DNA from 4 places in the Leptothrix mechoopdaensis genome. Region 2 is predicted to be linked to each of the others. Evidence: predicted binding sites of a transcription regulator. Region 2 holds the regulator's gene; each other region holds the start of a gene.
What was found. The regulator FNR, encoded in region 2, switches genes on or off when oxygen is low (the NO sensors DNR and NnrR bind a similar motif). The targets are predictions, from matches to a motif close to TTGATNNNNATCAA.

Region 1 (7,472 bases), 1.8 Mb from region 2:
GGTCCAGCGGCACGCTGCTGAACCTGGCGCAGGGCCGCTTCGGGCGCTACGAGCCGGGCAGCCTGCACTGGGTCGCCAGCCTGGCGCTGGATCACGGCGTGGTCGCCGTGCACCGCGATTCGCCGTGGCGGCACCTGGGTGAGCTGCTGCAGGCATTGAAGGCCAGCCCGGCCTCGATCGGCTTCGCGGCCGGCGGCACGATCGGCAGCCAGGACTGGATGAAGGCCGCCCTGCTGGCACGCGCCGCAGGGGTCAGCCACAAGGCCATCCGGGTGGTGGCCTTCGAGGGCGGCGGCGATGCCGTGCAGGCGCTGCGCGGCCGCCATGTGCAGGTGCTGTGTGGCGATGCGGCTGAGCTGACGCAGCAGTTGCGCGACGGCGCGCCGCTGCGGGTCCTGGCCGTGCTTGCACGGCAGCGCCTGGGCGGCGCCCTGGCGTCCGTGCCGACGGCGCGCGAACAGGGTGTCGAGCTGGACTGGCCAATCCTGCGCGGGGTCTATGCCGGACCGGCAACACCGGTCGCGACGGCCACTGCCTGGGGCCAGCGGCTGCTGGCGGGTGCGATGCGCGAGGACGCGGTCATCGCACTGCGCCAGCTGGGCCTGGACCCGCAGCCGCTGGCGGGTGCGGCGCTGGCCACGCGGGTCGAGGACGAGATCGTGCGGTGGCGCCAGCTGGCGCGCGAATTCGGCCTCGTGGCGACGACGCCCTGAGGCGACTCAGGCCGCCGGTGCGGCCACGCGCAGGTCGTCGGCCGTCTTGCCCGCCGCAATCGCGGCCAGGAACCAGTTCGGGCGCTTGCCCACGCCGGTCCAGGTGTGGCCCTGGTCGTCGGCGTACTTGATGACGGACGGGCGCGCGGCCTTGGCCGGCTTGGCGGCCTTGGCGGCCTTTGCGGCCTTCTCCGGCTTGGCCGCCTGGACCGGCGCGGCCTTCTTCGTCGACGTCTTGCGAACGGCCTTGTCGGCCGCCTTGCGGACCGGGACGCGTCGGGCGGCGTTGCCGTCCAGACCGAGGTCGGCGGCGGTCAGGCCGTAGTGCGCGATGGCTTCCTGGATGCGCCCGATGACGTCGGCGACCTCACGCGCCCGGATGGCCTCGGCCTCCTTCTGCAGCTTGTCGATCTGGGCCTGGATCTGGGAGAGCGTCTTCTTGGTCATCGGCGAGTTCTCTGCTGAAGCGATGGAAGTGGACGGTGGCGGCATCGTCCGTTCTGCACGAGGTTCGGGAAGCCGATCACCAGGAGTCCGAAGCATACGGCCAGACCATCGCCGCACCGCTACGGGTTCACCGTGACGTCGCCTGCAGCAGACGGGTCGCCGCCTGCACGAAGGCCGGGTCGGCACTGCCCAGCCGGTTCGAGCGCGCGGCGATGCGGCCGTCGGCATCGAGCAGCAGCAGCACCGTGCTGTGGTTGAACTCGCCATCGGGCAAGGCACGGTACTGGATGCCCAGCGCGGCGGCCAGCCGGCGCACGCTGCGCGCATCGGTGCGGGCCAGCGTCCAGACGGCAGGGTCGAGCCGGCGCTGCTCGGCCGTGCGCTGCAACGCGGCCACGCTGTCACGTGCCGGATCGAAGCTGACGATGGTGACCGGCAGGCGCGCGCGATCCTCGGGCGAGAGCTTCGCGCGGGTGTCGGCCAGCGCCTCGATCAGCATCGGGCAGACGTACTGGCACGAGGTGTAGAACATGCTGACCAGCATCGGCTGGCCGCGCTGGTGGCCCCACGGCTGCGAGCGGCCGTCCTGGCCGGTCAGCACGAGGTCGAGCTGATAGACCGAATCGCCGGGAAGGTCGATGGCCACGGGGTTCGCGGCCGATGCGGCGTGGGCGGACAGCAGCGGCATGAACAGGGCCAGCAGCAGGGCCAGGCGCCGGGCGAACGTCGAGATCGGGATAGTCATGGTGTGCTCCGGAGATTCGGGTTCAGGGCAACGTCACCGGGCGCACGCAGCGAAAGCCGAGGCTGCCGGTGCTGTCCGATGCCTTCAGCGACGACAGCAGCGCGATGCGCATCAGCACGGCGTAGTTCTGGCGGTCCTGCAGGTTGATCGCGCCGGCACCGCAGAACTTGAGCTTGTCGGGGTCGTCACCGGAGCGGCTGTCGGCGTCGACCAGCAGCGCGTTGAAGTCGTCGACCCATTCCCAGACCAGGCCGTGCAGGTCGCGGACCCCGTAGACATCGGCCTCGCCGCCCACGACCGGCAAGGCGGCGGTCGCCGGCCGTGCGTACCAGCCGAGGATGCGGGCCAGCCAGGCCGGGTCGTCGCGGGCATCGCGCCGGGTCGCGTCGGACGCGGCGGCGTACTCCCATTCGGCCCAGGTCGGCAGGCGGCCGCCTTCGCTCTCGTGCTCGCAATAGGCCTGGGCCGCGAACCAGCTGACCTGCGTGACCGGGCGCCGCGCATCGAGCGTGTCATCGGCCGGTGCCGGCTGCAGTGCCGAACGCCAGCCCTGCAGATAGCCGGCATCGGCGTAGGTGCGGGCGATGCGGCCGCGCTGCCACTGCGGGTGGTCCTGCACGAAGCGGCTGAACTCGCCGCGCGTGACCGGCGTGACGCGCATCGCATAGGCCGGCATCGGCTGCGGCGTGCGGTCCGCGTCGGTGGCCAGCACGCTGGCGAGCGTGCCGGCCGGGACGGTCACGTAGGCGGCATCCTCCTCACCGCCCGCCCGTGCCGCGCCGGCCGCCGCAGCCAGCAGCGGGGCGAGCAGCGGGGCGAGCAGCGGGGCGAGAAGCGGGGCGAGCCACCTGCCGGTGCGGTTCATCGTCAATGTCCCGACGTGGTGGCCGCGACCGGCTTGCTGGCGCGGACCTTCCTGACGTCGTCGACGCTGATGCGCCCGCCGCCATTGCCGAAGCTGTTCATCACGTAGCTGAGGATGTTGGCGACCTCGTCGTCGTTGAGCTGGTTCATCGGCGGCATGACCGAGTTGTATTCGCTGCCGTTGACCGTCACCTTGCCCGACAGGCCATGCAGCACGACCGAGATGGCACGCTGCGGATCGGCCGCGAGGTAGTCGCTCTTCGTCAGCGGCGGGAACACGCCGGGCAGGCCGTTGCCGTTGGCCTGGTGGCAGACCGAGCAGGTGCCGGCGAACAGCGCCTGGCCGGCCTTGATCTGGTCCTCGATCGTCAGCTTGCCGCTGGCGGCGGCCTGCGTGGCCGTCGTCACCGCGTTCAGGTTGGGCTGCGAGCGGTCACCGAGGTAGACCGAGTCCAGTTCCTTGCCCGAGTAGATGCTCTTGTCCTCCGGCCCGTTGACCTTGAGGATCGCCAGCGCGCCCTTGTTGAAGGCCCGGAAGATCGAGTGGTCGACCAGCACGTAGCTGCCCGGCACCTTGGTCTTGAACTCGACCACCGCCGCACCGCCGGCCGGGATCAGCGTGGTCTGCACGTTGCGCTGGACGTTGCTGCCGCCCTCGTAGCGCACCTTGTCGAAGATCGCGCCGATGACGTGGAAGCTCGACACCAGGTTCGGCCCGCCATTGCCGACGAACAGGCGCACCGTCTCGCCGGTCTTGGCGGTGATGGCCTTGTCGCCCGTCAGCGCGCCCTCGGCGCCGTTGAACAGCACATAGGTCGGCTGCTCGGCGATGGCCTTCTCCATGTCGAAGGGCTGCTGGCCCTTCTCGCGGTACTTGCCGGTCGTGTAGAAGTCGCCCTGCATCACGTAGTACTCATGGTCGACCTTGGGCATGCCCTCGGGCGGCTCGACCAGGATCAGGCCGTACATGCCGTTGGCCACGTGCATCCCGACCGGCGCGGTGGCGCAGTGGTAGACGTAGATGCCCTCGTTGAGCGCCTTGAAGGAGAACTGCGATTCATGGCCCGGGGCCGTGAAGCTCGACGCCGCACCGCCGCCCGGGCCGGTCACGCCGTGCAGGTCGATGTTGTGCGGCATCTTGCTGCCGGGATGGTTCTTCAGGTGGAACTCGACCGTGTCGCCCTGGCGCACGCGGATGAAGCTGCCGGGCACCGTGCCGCCGAAGGTCCAGAAGGTGTAGGACACGCCTTCGGAGATCTGCATCTCCTTCTCGACCACCTCCAGCTCGACGATCACCTTGGCCGGCGTCTTGCGCGTGATCGGCGGCGGCACGAACGGCGGGCTGGTCAGCACCGCACGGATCGGCGCGCCCTGCGGCGGGCCGAAGTCGCCGGTCGACTTCTGGACCGGCGCGGCGGCCAGCGCCTCGATCGGCGCGGCGGCCAAGCCCAACATCAGGCCGGCGGCGGTGACGGCGCTGGCAAGGATCTGGTTGATTCTGCGGACCACGTTTGACTCCTGTGAGGTGGGTCGACAACACCTATAAGGTGCATTTCATGTGCAGCATTATTGGAAGCGCATCACCACGCCGACTTGAGACAGGTCAAACGCGCAGCCGTCGAACAGGACGCCCTTCGCGGCCGTTCTCGGCCGATCGAGCGGCCCCGCATCGCCAGGCCAGCGCAGAGCCGATCAACACGAGCAGGAACAGCAGCAGCGCGGCCGCATTGAGGGCCGCGCCCCAGCGCCGCAGCGGCAGGTCGGCGATGCCGCCGAACAGCCTCAGCGCGAGCGAGGCGTGCAGCGCCAGCAGCGGCAGTTAGAACCACCATCCAACCTGCAGCTTCACCCGCGCGACCGCCGGCAGGATCACCGGTGCATGCCCCATCACCATGCTGACGATGAAGCCCAGGCCCAGCGCGTGCAGCGCCAGGTCACGCCCGGGGCAACCCAGCGCCAGGCCCATCCAGCCCAGTCCGGCCAGCGCCAGCCAGGCGTAGCCGGCCAGCAGGCTGACGGCCATGTAGCGCGCCAGCCCGTGCGCGAACAGCGTGCGGCGGGCGATGTCGAAGGTGAACAGCCAGAGCGCCAGCGCGATCAGGCCCAGGCCGTAGAGCACCCCGCCCAGCGGCCCGGCCGGCTCGATGGCCGCCGCTGCAGCGCCCATCGCCAGCACGGCCACGATTGCCAGCAGCACCGGCTGCGCGAGGTCGTGCCGGCGCGTGAGGCGGGTCATCTCCAGCCGTTCGGCGGCGATGGTCAGCACCGGCAGCAGGAACCACCACGGCAGCGCCGCCGCGACGTCGAGCCCGGGCACGGCCGCACGCGGATCGACAAGACGGACGACGAGAAGGCCGATCAACACGAGCGAACTGCCCGCCAGCCACGCCAGCGTCGCCGCCAGCAGCAGCCAGGTGTGACCGGCCCGCTGGCGTCGCAGCACGACGACCTGCACGGCCACCGCGACCGCCGCCGCCCCGACGCCCAGCAGGGCCGCCGGCAGCGGCCAGCCGGCCAGCAGCGCGGCACTTCCCAGCCCGGCACCCAGCGGCGCGGCCCAGGCCCAGCGGCGTCGCACGGCGACGGCCCGTTCGATCGAGATGACCATGCCCAGCCAGCCCGGCAGCATCAGCTGCGCATGGGCGGCGGCGGCCGGGCCGATCAGGTGCGGGTCCTGCAGCCAAGGCCAGCCCAGGCCGGCCCGCAGCAGACCGCCCAGGACAGCGCACAGCAGCGACCCGGCGACCAGCGCCAACATGACCAGCGTCACGACACGGGCAAGGGTGACAGGCCCGCGCGGCGGTCGCGTCGGCAGGTCCGGAGCAGGCGTGGTCATCGCTCAGCCCATGAAGCGGCGCGCCGAGGCGCTCATGCGCTCGGGCGTCCAGGCGGGTTCCCGGACCTGCTCGACCTGGATGCGCCAGGCCTCGGGCAGCACCCGGTCCAGCGCCGACTCGACCTCATCGAGGATCACGTCGGCGACCGGGCAGGCGGCCGAGGTCATCGTGATCGACAGCCGCAGTCGCGGGCGGCCTGCGCCCGTGGTGGCATCGGTCTCCTCGTCGATGACGACACCGCACACCAGCCCCAGGTCGACGATCGACAGGGCCAGTTCCGGGTCGACCACGCGGCGCAGCGCGCGGACGACGGCGTCCTGCAGGTCGGTCGGACCTTGCCAGGGAAAGACGGGATCGCTCATGGCGGGCAGGCTCCAGCCCGCCGCACGGGCGCGGGGGCGTGTCAGGTTCGGGTCGGGCGCCGTGACCGGGTCGCCACCTCGGGCTGGGCGACCGGCACCAGCTGCAGCAGCGGCGCCAGCAGCTCGCGGTTGCGGACCAGGTCTTCCAGCGTGTAGCGGTCGAGCACCGCGTAGAACGCGTCGACCGCCTCGCGCAGCACGCCGCGCAGGCGGCAGGCGCGCAGGATGCAGCAGTCCTGCGTGTCGACGCCGAAGCATTCGGCCGGCAGGGCCTCGCCTTCGGTGGCCCGCACCACGCGGCCGATGACCACGTGGCGCGTCTCCATCGCCAGTTCCATCCCACCGCCCTTGCCGCGCACGTTGGCCAGCCAGCCCTGCACCCCGAGGAAATGCACCACCTTGGTCAGGTGATGTTCGGAGATGCCGAAGGTCGAGGCGACCTCCGCGATCGTCGCCCGACGTCCCGGGTCGGTGCCCAGGAAGATGAGCACACGCAGGCTGTAGTCGGTGAAGGCGGTGAGTTTCATGGTCCTAGCGTTGCACCACCGGCGTCGCTGCCCGGCCGGTCTCGGGCTGGCCTGTCGGCCGTCTCAGGAGCCTGAAGGCATAGGCCGCCAGCAGCACGGCACCGATGGCGAACACGATGTCGCCCGGCACACGCAGCCACACCAGCGCCTCCATCACCTTCGAATGCACGATCGCGGGCGAGCGTGCGAACCACATGCCTTCGCTGACGCTGGCCCAGGCCTGGTAGATGCCGGCGGGCAGCAGCGACAGGAAGACCATCATCGCCAGGCCGATGTTCAGGCCCCAGAAGGCGGGCTTGAGCAGGCCGTCGGCGTGCAGGTGGCGAGCGTACAGGCCGCGCAGGCAGAACAGCATCAGGCCGATGCCCAGCATGCCGTAGACGCCGAACAGCGCGGCATGGCCGTGGGCGGGCGTCATGTTCAGGCCCTGGACGTAGTACAGCGAGGCCGGCGGGTTGATCGCGAAGCCGAGCACGCCGGCGCCGACGGTGTTCCAGAAGCCCACGGCGACGAAACACAGGATCGGCCAGCGATAGGCCGCCAGCCACGCCGCGCCCTGGCTGCGGCGCAGCGTCTGCAGGGCTTCCAGGCCGATCATGGCCAGCGGCACCACCTCGAGTGCCGAGAACACCGCCCCCACCGCGATCACCGAGGTCGGCGTGCCGGTGAAGTACAGGTGGTGCAGCGTGCCCAGGATGCCGCCGAACAGGAAGACGATGGTCTCGGCGACGATGGCGCGGTTGGCGCTGGCCGCGCGCACCAGCCCGAGGCGGGTGAAGATCAGCGCGACGACGGCGGTGGCGAAGACCTCGAAGAAGCCTTCGACCCACAGGTGGACCAGCCACCAGCGCCAGTACTCGATCATCGAGTAGTGGGTGTGCTGGCCCCACATCAGGCTGCTGGCGTAGAAGCCGCCGATGCAGGTGGCCGACAGGAAGACCATCGCGATCAGGCCGCGGGTCTCCGACGGCGTGGTC
Region 2 (7,472 bases):
GCTGGCAACCAGCATGGCGCCGGCCAGGCGCAGCGCCAGGGCGCCGCCATCGTCGACTGCCGCGCCGCCCGCGTCATGCCCCTCGTCACGACCCCGCGCCAGCAGCGGCCGCAGCCGGAACCACAACGCCGGACCGGCGACCAGGCCGACGCTGCTGGCCAGCGCGAAGGCGGCCATGACGCCGGCACCGGCCAGCGGACCCGATGCCATCGAGGCCACCAGCAGCGCGCCGTGCAGCAGGCCGCATGGGATGACGGGCCAGAGCAGGCCGAGCGCGCCGGCCTTCAGCCCGCCGGGCAGACGTCGCTGGATGCGGATGCGCTGCCAGCCGCCGTCGCCGACCTGTTCGGGCGAACGCGGCTGGCCGAGCGACTCGATCCAGCCCTGCACCGCCGCCGGCATGCGCCCACGCACCAGCAGCCACAGGCCGAGCACCAGCAGCGCCAGTTGCAGGGCGGACCAGACCGGCCGCAGCCAGCCGACCCCTTCGCCCAGCCAGCGCAGCCCGGCCGCCGCCGTGGCAACCAGCGCGCCGGCCGCCGCGTAGGCGATCAGCCGGCCGGCCAGCACCGCCGTGGTGCCCTGCCCCGGCCGGTCCGGGGTGCAGCGCCCGGCCACGGCGGTGCAGGCCGCGCTGCACATGCCGGCGCAGTGCAGCGAGCCGGCCAGGCCCATCAGGGCGGCGGAAGCGGCGAGGGTCAGGCTCATCGGGAGATTGTCGGGCGAGCAGGCGTCAGGCCGTCCAGACCGCCCAGACCGCGTGATGGCCTGGCGGCTTGAAGGACCCGGGTCGTCAGATCACGCGCGAGAAGCGTTCGCGCGACAGGTCGGCACGCAGGTGCTTGTCGAACACCATCGCCACCGAGCGCACGAAGTACCAGCCCAGGGCGGTCAGCTCGAAGCCGTCGGCATCGATGGTGACGAGGCCGTCCTCGGCCAGCCCTTCGACGGCCTCCAGTTCCGCGCCGAAGTAGCTTCTGACGTCGATCAGGTGGGCCAGCGAGACCGACTCGTAGCTCAGCCGGCCGTGGCACATGATGGCCATGATCACGGCGCGCCGGACCAGGTCGTCGCGGGTCAGCGACAGGCCGCGCACGATCGGCAGCTCGTTGCGGTTCAGGGCGTCGTAGTACTCGTCCAGCGTCTTGGCGTTCTGGCTGTAGCTGGCACCGACGCGGCCGATGGCCGAGACGCCCAGCGCGATCAGGTCGCAGTCGGCCTGGGTGCTGTAGCCCTGGAAGTTGCGGTGCAGACGGCCCTGGCGCTTGGCCTGCGCGAGCGAATCCTCGGGCAGCGCGAAGTGGTCCATGCCGATGTACTGGTAGCCGTGCGCGATGAAGCCGCTGATGGCCTGCGACAGCATGCCGATGCGCTGCGCGCCGGTCGGCAGTTCCTCGGAGACGATGCGGCGCTGCGGCTTGAAACGCTGCGGCAGGTGTGCGTAGCCGTACATCGCGATGCGGTCCGGGCGCAATGTGGCGACCTGGCGGATCGTGCGGGCGTAGCTCTCGGGCGTCTGGCGCGGCAGGCCGTAGATCAGGTCGACGTTGATGGACTGGAAGCCCAGATCGCGGGCATCGTTCATCAGCGCCTCGACCTGCTCGTAGGGCTGGATCCGGTGAACGGCCTTCTGGACCTCGCCGTCGAAGTCCTGCACGCCATAGGACAGGCGGTTGAAGCCGAGGTCGGCCAGGTGCTTCAGGCGCGCGCGGGTGACGGTGCGCGGGTCGATCTCGATCGAATACTCGCCGCGCGGCTCGATCGTGAAGTGGCGGCGCAGGATGCCCATCAGGCGGTCGAGCTCGCCGTCGTCGAGGAATGTCGGCGTGCCGCCACCGAAATGCAGCTGCGTGACCGAATGGCCGCGGCCGAGCACGTCGGTGACCAGCGAGGCCTCGTGCGCCAGCGCGTCGATGTAGGCCGACGCGCGGCCGTGGTCCTTGGTGACGATCTTGTTGCAGGCGCAGTAGTAGCAGACCGACTCGCAGAACGGCACGTGCACGTACAGCGACAGCGGGCCGCCGGCCGCGCCGATGGCGCCGCTGGCGCGCTGGGCCAGCGCCTGGCGGTAGTGTTCGGCGGTGTAGGCCTCGACGAAGCGGTCGGCCGTCGGGTAGGACGTGTAGCGCGGGCCCGGCCGGTCCATGCGCCGCAGCAGGTCGTCGCTCAGCGCAGGGGGCTGGGGCATGTCGGCATCTCCGTGGAACGGGTTGGACGTGGCAGCCGCCTCGGCAGCCAGCGGACCGGAAGTCATGGTGTGCATGGCGTCCCACTGTGCCGCGCATCCGCCGTCCGGACTTGACCTGCCTCAAGCCGCGTGCGGAGGGCCGGGTCAAGAATCCCCTGATCGCGACACGCATCAAAACCCAAGCCAGTGTGCGGGGGCGTGCATACTGTGGCGCCTCCGCCACCGAACAGGAACCGGACCATGATCCACGAAGCTACCGCCACCCCGTCGTCCCCGCTCAATGCGCTGAAGGTGGCGTGCTCGGCCTGCAACCTGCGCGAGCTGTGCCTGCCCGTGGGCCTGTCCGAGGACGAGCTGGTCTCGCTGGACAACATCATCAGCACCCGTCGCAGCGTCAAGCGTGGCGAGAGCCTGTTCCACGCCGGCGACGACTTCGCCGCGCTGTACGCCGTGCGCACCGGCTTCTTCAAGACCGTCGTGTCAGCCTCGGACGGCCGCGAGCAGGTCACCGGCTTCCAGATGGCCGGCGAGCTGATCGGCCTGGACGGCATCAGCAACGACCGCCATTCCTGCGACGCCGTCGCGCTGGAGGACTCGCAGGTCTGCATGATCCCGTACGGCCAGCTCGAACACCTGTCGCGCGAGTTCACGCTGCTGCAGCACCAGTTCCACAAGATCATGAGCCGCGAGATCGTGCGCGACCACGGCGTCATGCTGCTGCTGGGCAGCATGCGGGCCGAAGAGCGCCTGGCCGCCTTCCTGCTCAACCTGACGCAGCGCCTGCAGGCGCGCGGCTTTTCGGCTTCGGCGCTGGTCCTGCGCATGACGCGCGAGGAGATCGGCAGCTACCTGGGCCTGAAGCTGGAGACGGTCAGCCGGACCTTCTCGAAGTTCCAGGACGAGGGCATCCTCGAAGTGAAGCAGCGCGACATCCGGATCCTCGACCAGGACGCCCTGCAACGCGTCGTCAACGGCGCCGCCTGTTGAGCTGAAGCACCCTGCCCCAAGACGACGACGGCGACCTTCGGGTCGCCGTTTTCACGTCTGCCACGGGGCTGGCGCGATTCAGGGGAAGCGCCGTCGGGTCGCGAGGTCGCCGTCGGTGGCGGGCTCGCGCAGCAGCAGCTGGGTGATGGCGCCGGACAGGCCCAGCACGACCCAGAACAGGAAGAAGGCGATCGAGTAGACGGCCTTGCGGTCCATGTCGACCGGGGCGCCGCCGAGCCAGTGCAGCGCCTGCGGGTCGACGAAGGCGAAGACCAGCATCTCGAGCACGCCGGCCATCAGGAAGGCCGGCCACAGCACTGCGAGCGCGCGGCGGCCGAAGCCGGTCAGGGCGACCGGCGCGGCGCGCACGTCGTCGGGCGCGGCCAGCTCGGAGCTGTCGAAGTCGCTGTCCTCGCCCCGGTCGGGCATCGGACGGGAACCGGCCGACCCGCTCACTTGACGCCTTCGGGCTTGCCGCCGGTCGCCGCGTGGTTGCGGGCCTGCATCGCCGGCAGGTTGCCGGCGTGGTCACCGGTGTGGGCGCCGTTCTCGACATCGTCGGCGGCGACGCTGCTGGCGCGCGTGTCGAGCACCGGATCCGGATGCGTGATCGCGATGGCCAGCGTCACGAAGCTGGCCGCGACCACGATGGCCGGACCGCCCAGCACCAGCCACATCATCGGCTCGCGCCACCAGACGCGACGCGCGCTGCGGGTGGCGACAGGGGCAAGGGCAGGCGCGGCGGGGGCATGGGCTTGGGACATCGGTGTTCTCCGGGTGTTCGGTGCGACGCGTTTCAGCGCGGCACGAGGAAGGTGGACTTCTCGCGCAGGCTGACCGGCGCGCCGGCGCCGTCGGGCAGGCGCTGGATGTCGAAGTGGATCGGGTGGCTGCCGCTGCCGGCCCGCTGGGCTTGCAGCGCATCGAGCCGGACGGCAACGGTGATCCAGCGGGCCTCGGCCGGACCGACCCGCAGCTCGCCGTCGATGGCGGCCGACAGGCCCTCGATCCCGCCGGCGTCGACGCGATAGGTCTGCGTCGACTCGGTCGTGTTCATGATCTGCAGGCGGTAGATGTTCTCGATCGCGCCATCGTCGACCAGCCGCGCCAGCGAGGCCCGGTCGCGCACCACGTCGACCTTGAACGGGGAGCGCAGCGCCAGGCTGATGCCCAGCGCGGCCACGATCAGGAACAGGATGGCGGTGTAGACCAGCACGCGCGGCCGCAGCGCCCGGCGCCACATCTGCGCGCGGGTCCAGCCGGCTTCGAGGCCGTTCTCGGTCGTGTAGCGCACGAGGCCGCGCTCGTAGCCCATCTTGTCCATCACGCCGTCGCAGACGTCGACGCAGGCGGCGCAGCCGATGCACTCGTACTGCAGGCCCTTGCGGATGTCGATGCCGGTGGGGCAGACCTGCACGCACAGGTTGCAGTCGACGCAGGCACCCAGGCCCAGCGTCTTCGGATCGGCCTTCTTGCTGCGCGAGCCACGCGGTTCGCCGCGTGCGGCGTCGTAGGTGATGATGAGCGTGTCGCGGTCGAACATCGCGCTCTGGAAGCGCGCGTACGGGCACATGTACTTGCAGACCTGCTCGCGCATGTAGCCGGCATTGCCGTAGGTGGCGAAACCGTAGAACAGCACCCAGAACCATTCCCAAGGGCCGAAGCCGAGCGTCACGGCCGACACGGCGAGTTCGCGCACGGGGGTGAAGTAGCCGACGAAGGTGAAGCCGGTCCACAGCGCGAAGGTGATCCAGGCGAGCTGCTTGCCGCCCTTGCGCAGCCACTTCTCGCCGGTCCACGGACCGGCATCGAGCTTCATGCGCGCGGCGCGGTCACCCTCGAACTTCTTCTCGAACCACAGGAAGATCTCGGTGTAGACGGTCTGCGGGCAGGCATAGCCGCACCACAGCCGGCCGGCCAGCGCGGTGAACAGGAACAGCGCGTAGGCCGAGACGATCAGGATGCCCGTCAGGTAGATGAAGTCCTGCGGATAGAGCACCAGACCGAAGATGTAGAAGCGCCGCGAGCCGAGGTCGAACAACACCGCCTGGCGGTCGTTCCAGCTCAGCCACGGCAGCCCGTAGAAGACGACCTGGGTCAGCCAGACCAGCAGCCAGCGCCACTTGACGAACAGGCCGGTGACGGCCTTCGGATAGATCTTCCGGGTCTTCTCGTACAAGGAGACCATCTTGACCGGCAGTTCGGGGTTCGTCGGGGCGGGCGCGGGGTGGTCGGTCATGCAGGCGGTGGTCGATCAACGGAACGCGCCCAGGCACCGAAGACGGCGACCGGGCGCGGGGTCAGTGCATCACTGACGCGGGGTGACCGGCGTGTCGGCCAGCGCGGTCTTCGGGCCCTTGTGCGACAGGCTCCAGACATAGGCGGCCAGCACGCGGATCTGATCGGGCGTCAGGCGCGAGGCGTGCTGCGGCATCACGTTGGTCTTGCCGTTGGTGACCATCGCGACGATGGCGTCCTCGCCCCAACCATGCAGCCAGACCTTGTCGGTCAGGTTGGGCGCACCCATCGCCGGCGTGCCCTTGCCTTCGGGGCCGTGGCAGGCCGCGCAGACACCGAACTTGGCCTTGCCCAGCTGGGCGGCGATGTTGTTGTGCGGGCTGCCCGACAGGCTCAGCACGTAGTTGGCGACGTTCTTGACGTCCTCGGGCGTGCCGACCGCCGCCGCCATCGGCGGCATCATGCCCTGACGGCCTTCGGCGATGGTCTTGGCGATGTAGTCCAGACCACCGTCGCCACCGAGCCAATCGCCGTCGGCGAGGTTCGGAAAGCCCTTGCTGCCGCGACCGTCGGAGCCGTGGCAACCGGCGCAGTTGTTGACGAACAGGCGCTCGCCGATGCCCTGGGCCTGCGGGTTCGCGGCCAGTGCCTCGACCGGCTGGTCCTTGAACTGCGCATAGACCTTCGACAGGGCTTCCTTCGCCTTGTCCTGCTCCTTCTGGAGCTGGTCGGCACTGGACCACTTGAGCGTGCCTGCCGAACTGCCCAGGCCCGGGTAGAGCGCCAGGTAGAGGCCCGCGAACACCACGGTGATCACGAACAGGCCCATCCACCAGCGCGGCAGCGGGTTGTTCAGCTCACGCAGATCACCGTCCCAGACGTGACCGGTGGTGTTGTCGTCGGCCATCACCTGACGACGGCTGGCGATGACCAGCAGGACCAGGCAGAGCAGCAGTCCCACGATCGTGAGGGCGGCCACGAACAGTGACCAGCCACTGGAGATGAAGTCACTCATGGGTGGCTCCCTTGTTGGCTTGCAGGGCTTCGTCGTCGAGGAAAGGCAGCTGGGCGGCCTCGTCGAAGGACGAACGGTTGCGACGCGAGTAGGCCCAGACCACGATGGCCAGGAAACCCGCGAAGGACAGCAGGGTCACCAGGCTGCGCAGGGTGTTCAGATCGGCTTCCATGTCGGACTCCTCACTTGGCCGGCGCGGCGTTGGCGCCGGCCGTGCCCATGACCTGCAGGTAGGCGACCACGGCATCCATCTCGGTCTTGCCCTTGACCTCGTCGGCGGCCTTGGCGATCTCGTCGTCCGTGTACGGGACGCCGACGATGCGCAGGGCCTTCATCTTCGGGGCCATGTCGGCCGGGTTGACGGTGCCGGTGTTGAGCCACGAGTAAGCCGGCATGTTGGACTCGGGGACCAGGTCACGCGGGTTGTTCAGGTGGATGCGATGCCAGTCGTCGCTGTACTTGCCGCCGACGCGGTGCAGGTCCGGACCGGTGCGCTTGGAGCCCCACTGGAACGGGTGGTCGTAGACGAATTCGCCGGCCTTGGAGTAGTCGCCGTAGCGCAGCGTCTCGGCGCGGAACGGACGGATCATCTGCGAGTGGCAGTTGTAGCAACCCTCGCGGATGTAGACGTCGCGACCGGCCAGCTGCAGCGCCGTGTAGGGCTTCAGGCCCTCGACCGGCTGGGTCGTGGAACGCTGGAAGAACAGCGGCACGATCTCGACGATGCCACCCCAGATGACGGTCAGCAGGACCAGCACGATCATCAGGAAGTTGCTGGTCTCGATCTTCTCGTGACCGCTCGCGGGCTTGTGTGTGTTTGCCATGTGTTGTGCTCCTTGCGCCTCAGGCGTGGGCCGCGGCCAGGGGGATGGGCGCGGGCTCGACACGACCGTTGCGCACGGTCATCACGGTGTTCCAGGCCATGATCAGCATGCCGCCCAGGTAGAGCAGGCCGCCGACGACGCGGATCACGTAGAAGGGATAGGTCGCCTTGACGCTCTCGACGAAGCTGTAGACCAGCGTGCCGTCGGGGTTCGTCGCACG
Region 3 (7,472 bases), 1.9 Mb from region 2:
CGAGTTCACCGGCTCGATCGGCTATCCGATGCCGTCGACCGAGATCGCGATCCGCGACGACGACGGCCGCGACCTGCCGTCCGGGACCGCCGGCGAGATCTGCATCCGCGGCCCGCAGGTGATGGCCGGCTACTGGCAGCGCCCGGACGAGACCGCCCAGGTGCTGGACGCCGACGGCTGGTTCCGCAGCGGCGACATCGGCACGATGGACCCGACCGGCCAGGTCCGCATCGTCGACCGCAAGAAGGACATGATCCTGGTGTCCGGCTTCAACGTGTACCCGACCGAGATCGAGCAGGTCGTCAGCCTGATGCCCGGCGTGGCCGAGTGCGCCGCCGTCGGCATGCCCGACGAGCGCACCGGCGAGGCGGTCCGGCTGTGCATCGTCCGGCGCGACCCGAAGCTGAGCGACGAGGACGTCGCCGCCTGGTGCCGCCAGCAGCTGACCGCCTACAAGCGACCCAAGGTGATCGAGTTCCACACCACGCTGCCCAAGACCAACGTCGGGAAGATCCTGCGGCGCGAACTGCGTGACGCGCCCCCTGCCCCATCGAAGCCCTGAGGCCACTTGCCCACACGCTGGCCACAGCCTGCGCACAGCCACGCACAAGCCTGTGGGCAAGTCCGGCACAGGACGGGACGAATCCACAGGCCAGCGCCGGTCGGCCAAGTTGTTGTCACCTTGCCCCTGTGCTTCCAGGGCCTCGGCCCACAGACTTGGACGTTCTGCAAGTCGTTGATCGACAAGGGGATTTCGAGCTTGTCCACAGAACAGGTCGGCCCCTATTACGACTACTACCCTGAAAATTTTCAAAAATCCCGATGAATACAGGGAACAACTTCCGGCCCTTCGGGCACGCCTGCGGCGGGCTTTCCGGCGAAGGTTGCGATGCGACAAGAAAGCGTGATCGGCATGGCCCGACGCCTCGCGGCGAGCGTGCGGCTCACCTATCCTGAAACCATCCTGCTGTCCGGACCTCGCCCGTGGACCGTCATTTCCTGCATGCCCTGTTCCAACCCTCCAGCCTGATCGTCTTCACCGGCGGAGAAGACCCCGACACGCTCGCGCACGGCCCCGCCCGGGTGCTGCTGAGGGCGCTGAAGGCGCAGGCCTTCGAAGGCCGCGTGACCCACCTCGACACCGAGATGACCGGCACGCTCGGTGACCTGGCGGAGACCCGCGCCGACCTGGCGGTGATCGCACTGCCACACGAGCGCATCGCTGCCGCGCTGGAGATCGCCGGGCGGATCCGCTGCCGCGCCGCGCTGGTGCTGTCGAGCAACCTGCCGCTGGCCGGCTGCCAGGAACTGCACGCGATCGCGCGGCGTCACGACATCCACCTGCTGGGGCCCAACAGCCTGGGCTTCCAGCGCCCGCACGAGAAGCTCAATGCCAGCCTGGCCGGCCGGCTGGCGGCGCCCGGGCCGCTGGCGCTGGTGTCGCAGTCGGGCGCGCTGACCGCGTCGATGCTGGACTGGGCCGCGCGCAACGGCGTGGGCTTCTCCAACGTGATCTCGCTGGGCGCCAACACCGCCGTCGACCTGCCGCAGGTGCTGGACTTCCTGGCCCATGACGCGGCCACCCAGAGCATCCTGGTCTATCTGGAAGGCATCCAGAACGCGCGCCGCTTCATGAGCACGCTGCGCGCGGCGGCCTACGCCAAGCCGGTGGTGGTGATGAAGGCGGGCCGCAAGCCGGCCGGCAGCCAGGTCGCGCTGACGCACTCGGCGGCCATCGTCGGTTCGGACGATGTCTTCGAGGCCGCGCTGCGCCGCGCCGGTGTCGTGCGGGTGCGCACCTTCACGCAGATGTTCTCGGCCGCCAAGTGCCTGGCCTCGCGCTACCGGCCGACCGGCCGGGGGCTGGCCATCGTCACCAACGGCGGCGGTCCGGCCGTGCTGGCGGCCGACCATGCCAACGAGATGGGCCTGAACGTCGTCAGCCTGGGCCAGCCGCTGCGCCAGGAACTGCAACCCGGCCTGCCGGCCGGCGCGACGCTCGACGGCGTGATCGACCTCAGCGAGGACGCCGGCCCCGAGCACTACCGCGCCGCGCTGCTGGCCTGCGCACGCGAACCGTCGGTCAACGGCGTGCTGGTGCTCTACGCACCCAAGCCCGAAGGCGATCCGGACGCGATCGCGCAGGTGGTCTGCGAGACGCTCTCGCGCGTGGCCAAGCCGGTGCTGACGAGCTGGATGGGCGAGGAAAGCGTGCGCGACGCGCGCCTGCTGCTGAACGCCCGCTCGATCCCGACCTTCCGCACGCCGGAATCGGCCGTCGACGCCTTCCACAACATCGCCAGCTTCTATCAGAACCAGCAGCTGCTGCAGCAGACGCCGCCGCCGCTGTCGAACCTGGCGGTGCCCGATGCGGAAGGCGCGCGGCTGCTGATCGAGGGCGTGCTGGCCGAGCGCCGCAAGGTCTTGACGGAGATGGAATCAAAGGCGCTGCTGGCGGCCTTCCACATCCCCGTGACGCGCACGATGCGGGCCCGCGATGCCAGCGAGGCGATGCTGATCGCCAGCCAGCTGGGTTACCCGGTGGCGCTGAAGATCGACTCGCCCGACATCAGCCACAAGTCGGACGTCAACGGCGTGATGCTGAACCTGCGCAGCGCCACCGCCGTGCGCGATGCCTGCCAGGACATGCTGTCGGCCGTCGCCCGGGCGATGCCGCAGGCGCGCATCCACGGTGTCACGGTGCAGCCGATGAGCGGCAAGCGCCACGGCCGCGAGGTCTACATCGGCATGACCACCGACGACCCGTTCGGCCCGGTCATCACCTTCGGTGCCGGCGGCACCATGATCGAGCTGATCGCCGACCGTGCGATGGAGCTGCCGCCCCTGAACCAGTTCCTGGCCCACCGGCTGATCGAGCGCTCGCGCATCGCCGAGATGCTGGGCGCCTGGCGCGGCCTGCCGGCGGTCCAGCTGGAGGCGATCGAGCAGGTGCTGCTGCGGGTCTCGGAGATGGTCTGCGCACTGCCGCAGCTGCGCGAGATGGACATCAACCCGCTGATCGTCGACGAGGACGGCGTGGTCGCGGTCGACGCGCGCATCGTCATCGAGCACACCGCCAGCGCGATGCACGGCTACGACCACCTGGCCATCCTGCCCTACCCGGCCAGCCAGGAACGCGAGTGGCCGATGAAGGGCGGCGACCTCTACACGATCCGGCCGATCCGGCCCGACGACGCCGACATGCTGCAGGACTTCACCCGCAACCTGTCGGAGGAGAGCCGCTACTTCCGCTTCGCCAGCGCGATGCACGAGCTGCCGGCGCGCATGCTGGCGCGCTACACGCTGATCGACTACGACCGCGAGATGGCGCTGGTGGCGGTGCACGTCGACAAGATCCCCGACGACGGCGTCGAGGGCGGCGTGCGCGAGGTGCGCCAGATCATCGGCGTGTCGCGCTACATCACCAACCCGGACCAGACCAGCTGCGAGTTCTCGCTGGTGGTGTCGGACGCCTACAAGGGCCAGGGCCTGGGGTCGCGTCTGATGCTCAGCATCATCGAGGTGGCGCGCAGCCGCGGGCTGTCGGAGATCGACGGCCTGGTGCTGGCCAACAACCCCAACATGCTGCGGCTGATGCGCGGCCTGGGCTTCAGCGTCGCGCCGTTCCCGGAGGATCCGGAGTTCAAGCTGGTCAGCAAGCCGCTCTGACGTTGACGCGGCGCCGGCTCAGTCCGGCCGGATCGGGATGACACGCGCCGCCTGACGGCCTTCCCAGGCCTTCAGCGCCGCCTTCCAGGCCAGCCAGTCGGCCCGCCAGGTGTCCTGCACGCAAGGGTCGCAGCCGCTGTCGCAGCAGACGCCTTCGGGCAGGGGTTCGGGCTCGACCGGGCGAGGGTCGTCGGCCGGGCCTTCAAGGCTGGCTGGAAGGTGTCGGTCCATGCGTGTCACACCCTGACGCTCAGACGCTGGCCATCGCCTCGCCGAGGCGGATCGCGCGGGCCGGCGCCCACTCGGGGTTGAAGCGCAGCGGGCCGGCCGGGAACAGCATCACGACGGTCGAGCCGAGCAGGAAGCGGCCCATCTCCTCGCCCTTCTTCAGCACCACCACCTGGCCGGGCTGCTCGCCATAGGTCCAGCTGCGGATGTGCCCCGGGCGCGGCGGGTTGACCATGCCGTGCCAGACCGTGGCCATGCTGCCGACGATGGTCGCGCCGACCAGCACCAGCACGAACGGACCGTGCGGGCCCTCGAAGAAGCAGACCACGCGCTCGTTGCGCGCGAACAGGCCGGGCACGCCGCGCGCGGTCGTCGGGTTGACCGAGAACAGCGCGCCGGGCACGTGCGTCATGCGCGTCAGCCGACCGTCGCAGGGCATGTGGATGCGGTGGTAGTCGCGCGGGCTCAGGTAGAGCGTGGCGAAGTGGCCGCCGGCGAACGGCAGGGCCTGGAACGGGTCGCCGCCGAGCAGCGCGGTGGTGCTGTACTGGTGACCCTTGGCCTGGAAGACCTGGTCGCCGGCATCGCCCGTCAGGCGGCCGAACTGGCTGATGGCGCCGTCGACCGGGCAGATCAGGTCGGCCTCGGCCAGCGGCCGCGCACCGGGCTTCAGCGCGCGGGTGAAGAAGTCGTTGAAGGTCGCGTAGTGACCGATTTCGGGGTCGGCCGCCTCGGCCATGTTGACGCCGTAGCGCGCCACGAATCGCCGGATCACCCAGGTGGTCAGGCCGCCGGCGCGGGCCGAGGCGAAGCGTCCGGCGAGTGCCGTGAGGGCTTGTTTCGGCAGGAGGTACTGCGGCAGGACGGCGAGGCGATCGGACACGGCGGGCACCGGTGGTGGACAAACGGGCCGCAGTGTATCGGCGCCACCTTGCTCCAAAGGCGCTGCCGGCAGGGGGTCAGCCGCCGCTCGATGCCCGTCCGGCACAGCCCATCGGGCGGTCGTGGCACAGGTAGAGGTCGGTGTCGGGGAGTGCGCCGCGCAAGGCGTCGAAGGCCTGTTCGGCCAGCGCGTGGGCGTCGTCACACAGGCCCTGGCCCATGCGCAGCGTCAGCGTCGCCTCGCCGTCGGCAATCTCGATCGCCTGGACCCGGCCGCTGCTGACGATGTCGAGCGGCTCGCGCAGTTCACGCACCTCGCGCAGGGCGGCCAGCACCGCATCGAGCTGGTCCTGCGGGCCTGCCAGCCGCAGCTCGGCATTCGGGGCGCGCACCGCCTGGATCCAGATCGTCGTACCGCCGCGTGTGTCCATGGGTGAGATGCTGCGCCCGTTCGGGGCCTACCGATTTGAGTGATGTCAAGCTTGGCACGTCCAGGCGTGACTGTCGACCGATTCAGCCGCGTTGCCACACGGCCAACGCGCCGTCGAGCGATCGGCTGGCGCGCGCCGGCGTCCACTCGAGCCAGGGGTCGTGCTGGATGTAGATGTCGGTGTCGGGCAACGCCGCCTGCAGCGCTCGCAGGGCCCGGTCGGCGGCGAAGTCGCTCAAGGGGCAGTCGGGGCCGACGCCGACCAGGCACAGGCGCACCTCGCCGTCCTCGATCCGCAGCGACTCGACCAGCCCCAGCGCGACGATGTCGGCGTCGAGCAACGGGTCGCGCACGCCGCGCAGCGCGTCCAGCGCGCGCAGCAGCGGCCCCGTCGGCCCGGCCAGGCGCAGGTCGGCGTCGGCGGGCAGGTCGGGGCTGCGCGCGGCGTCGGTCGAGCGGCTCCAGGGGCAGCTCATCGGCGGGTAGGGATCGAGGGTGGACAGCGACATGACGGGCCTCCTGCCCTGCAGGAATCAAGGTCCGGTCGACTATCGGACGGCCGCGTCCGAGGGGCTTGAGGCGGGTCAACCGGGGTGGTCGTGCGGCGTCTGTCAAGGGACCGGAATGCGCCCGATCTGATCCAGCGCGCATCGGCTCGCCCGGGTCTGGGCGAGCCCGGGCGTCCGCACTATCCTCCGCCCCTGATCCACGGAGACCCCTCCATGTCCGACCCGAATCGCCAGGACCTGTCGCTGTTCGACAGCGACGCCACGACCTCCCCGAGCCGCGCCGCGAGCCCCCGCCGGGCCGCCGCCAGCACCGCCGAGGCCCCCAGCCGCGCCAACCTGCCGGCCCAGGCCATCAGCACCGAGGTGCTGCAGGAAAAGTACGCCAAGGGCGACGAGAAGACCATCGCCGACGTGCGCCGTCGCGTCGCCGCCGCGCTGGCCGCCGTCGAGGCGCCCGAGCAGCGCGAGGCCTGGGCCGCGAAGTTCCTGGCCGCCCAGGAACGCGGTTTCGTCCCCGCCGGCCGGATCGCCTCGGCCGCCGGCACGACGCTCAGCGCGACGCTGATCAACTGCTTCGTCCAGCCCGTCGGCGACTCGATCGCCGAACCCGAGGACGGCTTCCCGGGCATCTACACCGCCCTGACCGAAGCCGCCGAGACGATGCGGCGCGGTGGCGGCGTCGGCTACGACTTCTCGCGCATCCGCCCGCAAGGTGCCTGGGTCGGCTCGACCGAGAGCCATGCCTCCGGCCCGGTCAGCTACATGCGCGTGTTCGACCGCAGCTGCGAGACGGTCGAATCGGCCGGCAGCCGTCGCGGCGCCCAGATGGGCGTGCTGCGCTGCGACCACCCGGACATCGAGACCTTCATCCACGCCAAGGACCAGGGCGACCTGCGCAACTTCAACATCTCGGTCGGCGTGACCGATGCGTTCATGCAGGCGGTCGAGTCCGACGGCCCGATCGAGCTGGTCCACAAGGCCGAGCCCGGCCCGAAGCAGAAGGCGGCCGGCGCCCGCCAGCGCACCGACGGCCTGTGGGTCTACCGCGAGGTCCCCGCGCGTGACCTGTGGGACCAGATCATGCGGTCGACCTACGACCATGCCGAGCCGGGCGTGCTGTTCCTGGACCGCATCAACCAGGACAACAACCTCGGCTACTGCGAGACCATCGCCGCCACCAACCCCTGCGCCGAACAGCCGCTGCCGTCCTATGGCTGCTGCTGCCTGGGCTCGGTCGACCTGACCCACTTCGTGACCCGCCCGTTCGAGGCCGACGCCGGCTTCGACGAGGCCGGCTTCAGCGAGGTCTGCGCCGTCGCCACCCGCATGCTCGACAACGTGCTGGACGCCACCGTCTGGCCGCTGCCGGCGCAGCAGCAGGAAGCGGCCAACAAGCGCCGCGTCGGTCTGGGCTTCACCGGCCTGGGCGACACGCTGATCATGCTGGGCCTGCGCTACGACACGCCGGCCGCGCGCGACATGGCGCGCCACATCAGCGAGGTCATGCGCGACGCGGCCTACAACGCCTCGGTCGACCTGGCCGTCGAACGCGGTGCCTTCCCGCTGTTCAACGCCGACCTGTACCTGAGCCGCGGCAGCTTCGCCTCGCGCCTGCCGGCCGCCGTCAAGGACCGCATCCGCGCGCACGGCCTGCGCAACTCGCACCTGCTGTCGATCGCGCCGACCGGCACCATCAGCCTGGCCTTCGCCGACAACGCGTCCAACGGCATCGAGCCGCCCTTCAGCTGGACCTA
Region 4 (7,472 bases), 220 kb from region 2:
CCGCGCGTGGTGGTGTTCGGCGGTTTCCTGTCCGACGAGGAATGCGACGCGCTGGTCGCGCTGGCCGATCCGCGCCTGGCCCGCTCCGAGACGGTCGACAACGACACCGGCGGCAGCGAGGTCAACGAGGCCCGCACCAGCGAGGGCATGTTCTTCGGCCGCGGCGAGAGCGAACTGATCACCCGCATCGAGGCCCGCATCGCGGCGCTGCTCGACTGGCCGGTCGAGAACGGCGAGGGCGTGCAGGTGCTGCACTACCGCCCGGGCGCCGAATACAAGCCGCACTACGACTACTTCGACCCGGCCCAGCCGGGCACGCCCACCATCCTCAAGCGCGGCGGCCAGCGGGTCGGCACGCTGGTGATGTACCTGAACACGCCGACCCGCGGCGGCGCGACGACCTTCCCGGACGTCGCACTCGAAGTCGCGCCGATCAAGGGCAACGCCGTCTTCTTCAGCTACGACCGCGCCCACCCGGTCACCCGCACGCTGCATGGCGGCGCGCCGGTGCTCGAGGGCGAGAAGTGGGTTGCCACCAAGTGGCTGCGCCAGGGCCGGTTCGACTGATTTCCCCGCTTCGCTGCTGAGCCGTCCTCCCCCGCTTCCCCGAACCATTCCAACGATTCCCCGAGACAGGACCTGACCGATGACCCGCTCCTCCGCCACGCTCGCCCTGCTGCTGGCCACGCTGCTGACCGCCACCGCCGCCACGGCGCAGACCGGCACCACGACCATCGTGCTGCCGACTCCGGTGCCGGCCCAGCCGACGGCCGCGCCGGTGGCACCCGCCGCCGCGCTGGGCGAGATGCCGGCCGCGTCGCAAGCTGCTGCGACGTCGAAGTCGTCGCGCGCCGCAGAGAAGGCCGAGAAGGCCGACAAGGCGGCCGCGCGCAAGGAGCACGCCCAGAAGGACCACACGCAGAAGGACCACACCCAGAAGGCCGCGACCGCCAAGGCCGACAAGGCCGACAAGGCCGACAAGGCCGCCGCCCGCAAGGCCAAGGCTGAAGCGGGTGCCGGCAAGGTTGCGCAGAAGGCCGGCAAGACCGTCAAGGCCGACAAGGCGGTGAAGGTCGGCAAGGCCGAGAAGGCGGCGGCAGCGAAGGCCGAAAAACGGGCCGAAAAGCGGGCCGAACGCAAGGCCGCCCAGGCTGCGGCGGCCAAGGCCCAACGCAAGCCGCTGCAGGACGACGGCTCGCGCCCCTGACGTCAGCCGTCGACGGCCACCGCCAGCGGCACCGTCTCGCCCGGGCGCGGCACCCGCGCCGGCCAGCCCAGTTCGCGCGTGATGCGCAGCCTCAGCGCATCGGCCGCCGCCGGTTCGCCGTGTACCACCAGCACCTGCTGGGGAACCCCGGGCAACTGCCGCATCCAGTCGATCAGTCCGGTCGCGTCGGCATGGCCCGACATGCCGCGCAGGTGATGCACCTCGGCGCGCACCGGCACGATCTGGCCCATCACCTTGATCTCGCGCGCGCCGTCGACCAGCCGGCCGCCCCGGCTGCCGGCCACCTGGTAGCCGGGGAAGACGATGCTGTGGCGTGGCTCCGGGGCCATCGCCGCCAGATGGGTCAGCACCCGGCCGCCGGTGGCCATCCCGCTCGACGACAGGATCACCGCCGGCCCCTTGCGGCGCGCCAGCCGGCGTGAATCGGCCGCGTCCTCGACGGCGGTGACGCCCTCGCACAGCGTGCGCAATTCCGCCTGCGACAGGCGCATCAGCCGGGCGTGGGCCAGGTGGATGCGCGTGGCGGCCTGCGCCATCGGGCTGTCGAGGTAGATCGGCAGCGACGCCGGGATCTCGCCACTGCGGCGCAGGCGCTGCAGCAGCAGCATCAGCGCCTGGGCGCGTCCGACCGCGAAGGTCGGCATCAGCACGCTGCCGCCGCGTCCGGCGGTCTCGCGCACGATCGCGCCAAGGCGGGCCTGCTGGTCGACGTCGTCGTGCAGCCGGTCGCCGTAGGTGCTTTCGACCAGCAACAGGTCGGGCGAGTCGGGCACGGTCTGTGGCGCGCGCATCAGCAGGTCGTCGACACGGCCGACGTCGCCCGAGAACACCAGCGTGTGCAGGCGGTCGCGCAGCGTCACCGAACAGGCGCCGAGCAGGTGGCCGGCCGGCGTCAGGCGGGCGGTCAGGCCACTGGCGGGGGTGAACTCCTTGCCCGGCGTGATCGGCCGCATCAGCTCGATCGCCCGGGCCGCATCGCGCCGGGTGTAGAGCGGCCGGGCCGGCAGGTGGCGCGACCAGCCGCCGCGGTTGGCGCGCCGCGCGTCCTCTTCCTGCAGGTGCGCCGAATCGAGCAGCAGCACCTCGGCCAGGTCGCGCGTGGCCGGACTGCACCAGATGCGGCCGCGAAAACCCTCGCGCACCAGCGCCGGCAGCCAGCCGCTGTGGTCGAGGTGGGCGTGGCTGAGGATGACCGCGTCCAGCGCGACCGGCGCGATGCCCAGGGGCAGCCAGTTGCGTTCCCGCAGCGGTTTCCAGCCCTGGAACAGGCCGCAGTCCAGCAACACGCTGGCGCCGTCGGCACCCCGCACCAGGTGGCGAGAACCGGTCACGCAATCGGCGGCGCCGAGGATCTGCACCTGCATGGTCTGCTCCTGTCGGGACGGGGTGACATGGAGCATCGCCGACGCTGCGCGGGTGCGCCAGACGGGTCTGCCGCTCTCTTGATCTGGCCTAAATCACGCCGATTGATTTGCTTGCCACAGATCAAGTCCCTTTGGACAAGTCATTGACAAAGATGAACGAAAGCCAACACCGTGGGAAAAGCCCCCAGTCGGCGGACTGGTGTAACAAGACGCTAGCTGACATGATCGGGTCATTGCAGTTGTGAACAATCGCACAAAGTTCAGCAGTGCAATCCCCCATTTGGAGGTATTCATGGCAGCGCTTCCGGCCTTTTCCGACACCGGCTTGCCCGCCCCTGGCGCGGCGGTGCGGGTGCGGGCGGCCCGGATCAGGGACTGGTCGCGCCTGCAGGGCCTGATCGCCCAGGTCTTCCCCGATGTCGACGAGGCCACCATCGGCCACTGGCTCTGCGACGAGCGCCACAAGCTGGCCGTCGCGTTCACCGCGATGGGCCTGGTCGGCCTGGTCCGGATGCAGGTCCATCCGGGTGAACGGATCACCGAGGTATCCGCCCTGGGCGTCCTGCCGGCTGCGCGCGGCCAGGGTGTCGCCCGTGCGTTGATGAACTATTGTGAAGAGGTCGCCTGTGCTTGCGGGGCGCCGAGTCTGGAGCTGGAGTTGCCGGCAGAAGCTCGCGACACGCAAGCCTTTTTTCAGCATCTGGGTTATGTGACCCAGAAGCGCGCGGATCGTCGCCCCCAGTCGGGTGACGTCCGCTGGGTCCGCCGAGCCCCCTTGCCGACGTGGCCGGACTGGGAACTGCGCCGCGAACACGCCCCGCGCGTGCCGCCGGCCACCCTGCAGCGGCTGGCGGTGCGGGCGCTCTACGGCGCCTGGGTCGGCACCGCCCGATCGCACTGAACGGCTCCAGCGCCGCCAAAAGCAAAGACGCCCCGAGGGGCGTCTTTTTCATGGTCAGGCGACGAAGGCTCAGCGCGTCGGCTTCGGGCGGTTCAGCGCAGCCGGTGCGCTGCCACGCGGCCCGTTCGAACCGGGGCCACGGCCTTGGGCGGGGCGACCACCACCGCCACCACCATTGCCGCCACCACCACCACCCGAGCCCTGCGGCCGGGCGCCGGCCTGCGCCGGACGGCCCTGGCTGCCCTGGCCACCACCGCCAGCCGGGCGCGCCGCCGGACGGCCACCACCACCACCACCGCCACCGCCACCACCGCCCGACGGGCCGCCACCGCGCCGCTGCGGTCCGCCGTTCAGCGTCCGGCGGCCGATCTGGATCGGCTCGGGGCGCTCGCCCGGATCGGGCTCGTAGCCCTTGACGGTCTCGCTCGGGATGCTGCGCTTGATCAGCTTCTCGATGTCGGCCAGGAAGCCTTCCTCGTCGACGCAGACCAGCGACAGCGCCTCACCCTGCGCGCCGGCCCGGCCGGTGCGGCCGATGCGGTGCACGTAGTCCTCGGGGACGTTGGGCAGCTCGTAGTTGATGACGTGCGGCAGCTGGTCGATGTCGATGCCGCGCGCCGCGATGTCGGTGGCCACCAGCACCGTCAGGTCACCGGTCTTGAACTCGGCCAGCGCCTTGGTGCGCGCGCCCTGGCTCTTGTTGCCGTGGATCGCCATCGCGCTGATGCCGGCCTTGTTCAGGAACTCGCACAGGCGGTTGGCGCCGTGTTTCATCCGCGTGAAGACCAGCACCTGGTGCCAGTTCTGGCTCTGGATCAGGTGGGCCAGCAGGTCCTTCTTGCGCTCGCGACCGACGCGGATGACGCGCTGGGCGATCGTCTCGGCGGTGGTGTTGCGGCGAGCGACCTCGATGACCTGGGGCTTGTTCAGCAGCCGGTCGGCCAAGGCCTTGATCTCGTCGCTGAAGGTGGCCGAGAAGAGCAGGCTCTGCTTCTTCGCCGGCACGATCGCCAGCACCTTCTTGATGTCGTGGATGAAGCCCATGTCGAGCATGCGGTCGGCTTCGTCGAGCACGAAGAACTGGACCTGGCCCAGGTCCAGCGTGCCTTGCTGGTGGTGGTCCAGCAGGCGGCCCGGCGTGGCGACGAGGATGTCGACGCCACGGCGCAGACGGTCGACCTGCGGGCCCATGCCGACACCGCCGAACATGACCATGCTGCTGAGCTGCAGGTACTTGCCGTAGGTGCGCACGCTTTCCTCGACCTGGGCGGCGAGTTCGCGGGTGGGGGTCAGGATCAGCGCGCGGATGGCCGGGCGGCCGTTGCGGTTCTTGACCGGCTCGCCGGCGGCAAGCTGGTGCAGCAGGGGCAGGGTGAAACCGGCGGTCTTGCCGGTGCCGGTCTGCGCACCGGCCAGCAGGTCACCACCGGCCAGCACGGCGGGGATCGCCTGGCGCTGGATGGGGGTGGGCGTCTCGTAGCCTTCCTCGCGCACGGCGCGCAGGATGGGCTGGGCCAGGCCCAGGTCGTCAAAACTCATGGAGGGATGGTTGCCCGCTCGGTGGCGGGGCGACGGGCTGCAGGCTTCCAAGGCGGAAGCGCCAGTCGTGGAGCCCATCGGTGCAGGAAGGTCGGAGGTGACCGACGCGGCCAGACTGGAGTGGCTGCATCTGGACGGGATTGTAGGCGCTGGCGGGTTGCGCTTGATGCGCTGCAGCATCGAATCCCGAGCGAGAGCCTCCGGGCCGCTTTCGTGTGAACTGAAATGGTGCGTGAAGCCTGAATTGGTGCGGCGCGCCGGCTTGTCTGCCGTCTGATGGTGCATGCCCTGACGTTGCCGGACGACCTGCACCTTGACGCAGCGCGAGGCACCGACATGGGTACGGTGCTTGCTATGTTGGTGCGCTTTGCGGCCCGCCGGCCGTGCGGCTTCCCACCGACCGACACAGACAAGATCGCCATGACATCCAATCCCCCGGGCGCCGACGCGCTCTTCATCCTGCTGGGCGCCATCATGGTGCTGGCCATGCACGCGGGCTTCGCGTTCCTGGAGCTGGGCACGGTGCGCCAGAAGAACCAGGTCAATGCACTGGTCAAGATCCTGGTCGACTTCGCGGTCTCGACCATCGCCTATTTCTTCGTCGGCTACACGGTGGCCTACGGCATCGACTTCTTCACCGGCGCCGACACGCTGGCACAGAAGAACGGCTACGAGCTGGTCAAGTTCTTCTTCCTGCTGACCTTTGCGGCGGCCATCCCGGCGATCGTCTCGGGCGGCATTGCCGAACGCGCCCGCTTCGGCCCGCAGCTGGTGGCGACCGCGCTGATCGTGGCCTTCATCTACCCGCTGTCCGAAGGCGTCGCCTGGAACCGCCACTTCGGCCTGCAGGACTGGCTGGCCGCGACCTTCGGTGCCGACTTCCACGACTTCGCCGGCAGCGTCATCGTGCATGCCGTCGGGGGCTGGATCGGCCTGGCCGCCGTGCTGCTGCTGGGCGCGCGGTCCAACCGCTACCGCAAGGACGGCGCGATGAGCGCACATCCGCCGTCGAGCATCCCCTTCCTGGCCCTGGGCGCGTGGATCCTGACGGTCGGCTGGTTCGGCTTCAACGTCATGAGCGCCCAGACGCTGGACAAGATGTCCGGTCTGGTCGCCGTCAACTCGCTGATGGCGATGGTCGGCGGCACGCTGGTGGCGGTGCTGATGGGCCGCAACGACCCCGGCTTCGCCTACAACGGCCCGCTCGCCGGCCTGGTGGCCGTCTGCGCGGGTTCGGACCTGATGCACCCGATCGGCGCGCTGATCGTCGGCGGCGTGGCCGGCGCGATCTTCGTGCAGCTGTTCACCCTGACCCAGAACCGCTGGAAGATCGACGACGTGCTGGGCGTCTGGCCGCTGCACGGCCTGTGCGGCGCCTGGGGCGGAATCGCCTGCGGCATCTTCGGCCAGCACGCCTTCGGTGGCCTGGGCGGCGTCAGCTTCATGAGCCAGCTGATCGGCACGCTGCTGGCGATCGTGTGGTCGCTGGCCGGCGGCCTGGTGGTCTACGGCCTGATCCGCAAGTTCTTCGGCATCCGCCTGAGCCAGGAAGAGGAATACGAGGGCGCCGACCTGTCGATCCACCGCATCGGCGCCACCCCGGACCGCGACGTCAACTGGTGATCGGCCTCACATCTTCAGTTCGAGCCTGAGGCTCCAGCTGGTCTCGCTGGGCTCGAAGCTGGTCGTGGTCGACCGGATCGCGTTGCCGGCATCGGTCGACGCGACCGTCGTGGTGCTGGTCTCGTCGCGTGGCAGCAGGTTGCTGGCCGACAGGCGCAGCTGGGCGACCGGGCTGAAGCGCCACAGCGCATAGGCGTCCAGCACGCGGCGCGCGTCGGTCGTGCTGCGCTGCGTGGCCGACTGTTGCACCGCGTAGGCGGGTGTCAGCGCGAGGTTGCCGCCCAGCGTCAGCGGCAGCTGCCGCAGCCGGTAGTCGGCGCCGAGGCCGGCGGTCCAGCCGGGCTGCTGGTCGAGCCGGTTGTCGGGCCCGGCGATGCCGTCCACCCGCGAACGGAACACCGAGCCGTTGGTGCGCAGCTCCACCGGCGCGGCCTGGGCCACCGCCTCGTCGAGACGGAACTTGGCCTCCAGCTCGATGCCCTCGGTCGTCGCGTTGCCGACGTTCTGCGGCCGCGACACGTAACGCGGCACGCTCGACCAGCTGACGCTCTCCAGCTGCGTCTGGTTGCGGATCAGGTCATGGATGCGGCGGTGGAAGATGCTCGCGCTGAGCACGCCGCCGCCGTCCAGGTAACGCTCGAAGGCGAGGTCCAGGCCGGTCGCCAGCTCGGGCCGGATGTCCGGGTTGCCGGCCCGGTCGGGGCTGCTCGCGGTGTTCGCGCCGGCGGCCGGGAAGCGGCTGTTGATCGACGGCCGCGCGGCGATGTTCTGCAGCGTCGGCGCGCGGTAGCTGCGCGTCAGGCTGGCGCGGATCTGG

Region 1: nirK (copper-containing nitrite reductase) is a predicted target of FNR. The motif match lies at 4,363-4,376, and genes of this name have one in related genera.
Region 3: ACWA7K_RS18275 (iron-sulfur cluster assembly protein) is a predicted target of FNR. The motif match lies at 5,784-5,797, and genes of this name have one in related genera.
Region 4: ACWA7K_RS05905 (MBL fold metallo-hydrolase RNA specificity domain-containing protein) is a predicted target of FNR. The motif match lies at 2,704-2,717, and genes of this name have one in related genera.

Annotation. Positions count from the first base shown of each region.
Region 1 covers NZ_CM132699.1:2,896,478-2,903,949, forward strand. The annotation lists gene ACWA7K_RS12570 (Bug family tripartite tricarboxylate transporter substrate binding protein) at 1-713, shown strand, start outside; gene ACWA7K_RS12575 (H-NS histone family protein) at 720-1,160, opposite strand; gene ACWA7K_RS12580 (SCO family protein) at 1,288-1,905, opposite strand; gene ACWA7K_RS12585 (formylglycine-generating enzyme family protein) at 1,928-2,770, opposite strand; gene nirK (copper-containing nitrite reductase) at 2,773-4,224, opposite strand; gene ACWA7K_RS12595 (hypothetical protein) at 4,589-5,605, opposite strand; gene ACWA7K_RS12600 (metal-sulfur cluster assembly factor) at 5,609-5,968, opposite strand; gene ACWA7K_RS12605 (Rrf2 family transcriptional regulator) at 6,010-6,495, opposite strand; gene ACWA7K_RS12610 (nitric-oxide reductase large subunit) at 6,500-7,472, opposite strand, start outside.
Region 2 covers NZ_CM132699.1:1,076,669-1,084,140, reverse strand. The annotation lists gene ACWA7K_RS04890 (urease accessory protein UreH domain-containing protein) at 1-708, opposite strand, end outside; gene hemN (oxygen-independent coproporphyrinogen III oxidase) at 794-2,188, opposite strand; gene fnr (fumarate/nitrate reduction transcriptional regulator Fnr) at 2,429-3,175, shown strand; gene ACWA7K_RS04875 (hypothetical protein) at 3,254-3,604, opposite strand; gene ACWA7K_RS04870 (hypothetical protein) at 3,628-3,939, opposite strand; gene ccoG (cytochrome c oxidase accessory protein CcoG) at 3,972-5,414, opposite strand; gene ccoP (cytochrome-c oxidase, cbb3-type subunit III) at 5,484-6,428, opposite strand; gene ACWA7K_RS04855 (cbb3-type cytochrome oxidase subunit 3) at 6,421-6,600, opposite strand; gene ccoO (cytochrome-c oxidase, cbb3-type subunit II) at 6,611-7,252, opposite strand; gene ccoN (cytochrome-c oxidase, cbb3-type subunit I) at 7,272-7,472, opposite strand, start outside.
Region 3 covers NZ_CM132699.1:4,202,891-4,210,362, reverse strand. The annotation lists gene ACWA7K_RS18300 (AMP-binding protein) at 1-562, shown strand, start outside; gene ACWA7K_RS18295 (bifunctional acetate--CoA ligase family protein/GNAT family N-acetyltransferase) at 985-3,669, shown strand; gene ACWA7K_RS18290 (oxidoreductase-like domain-containing protein) at 3,688-3,900, opposite strand; gene asd (archaetidylserine decarboxylase) at 3,920-4,780, opposite strand; gene ACWA7K_RS18280 (iron-sulfur cluster assembly protein) at 4,857-5,210, opposite strand; gene ACWA7K_RS18275 (iron-sulfur cluster assembly protein) at 5,293-5,718, opposite strand; gene ACWA7K_RS18270 (adenosylcobalamin-dependent ribonucleoside-diphosphate reductase) at 5,932-7,472, shown strand, end outside.
Region 4 covers NZ_CM132699.1:1,294,264-1,301,735, forward strand. The annotation lists gene ACWA7K_RS05895 (2OG-Fe(II) oxygenase) at 1-567, shown strand, start outside; gene ACWA7K_RS05900 (hypothetical protein) at 647-1,207, shown strand; gene ACWA7K_RS05905 (MBL fold metallo-hydrolase RNA specificity domain-containing protein) at 1,210-2,592, opposite strand; gene ACWA7K_RS05910 (GNAT family N-acetyltransferase) at 2,885-3,493, shown strand; gene ACWA7K_RS05915 (DEAD/DEAH box helicase) at 3,563-5,032, opposite strand; gene ACWA7K_RS05920 (ammonium transporter) at 5,453-6,655, shown strand; gene ACWA7K_RS05925 (TonB-dependent receptor plug domain-containing protein) at 6,662-7,472, opposite strand, start outside.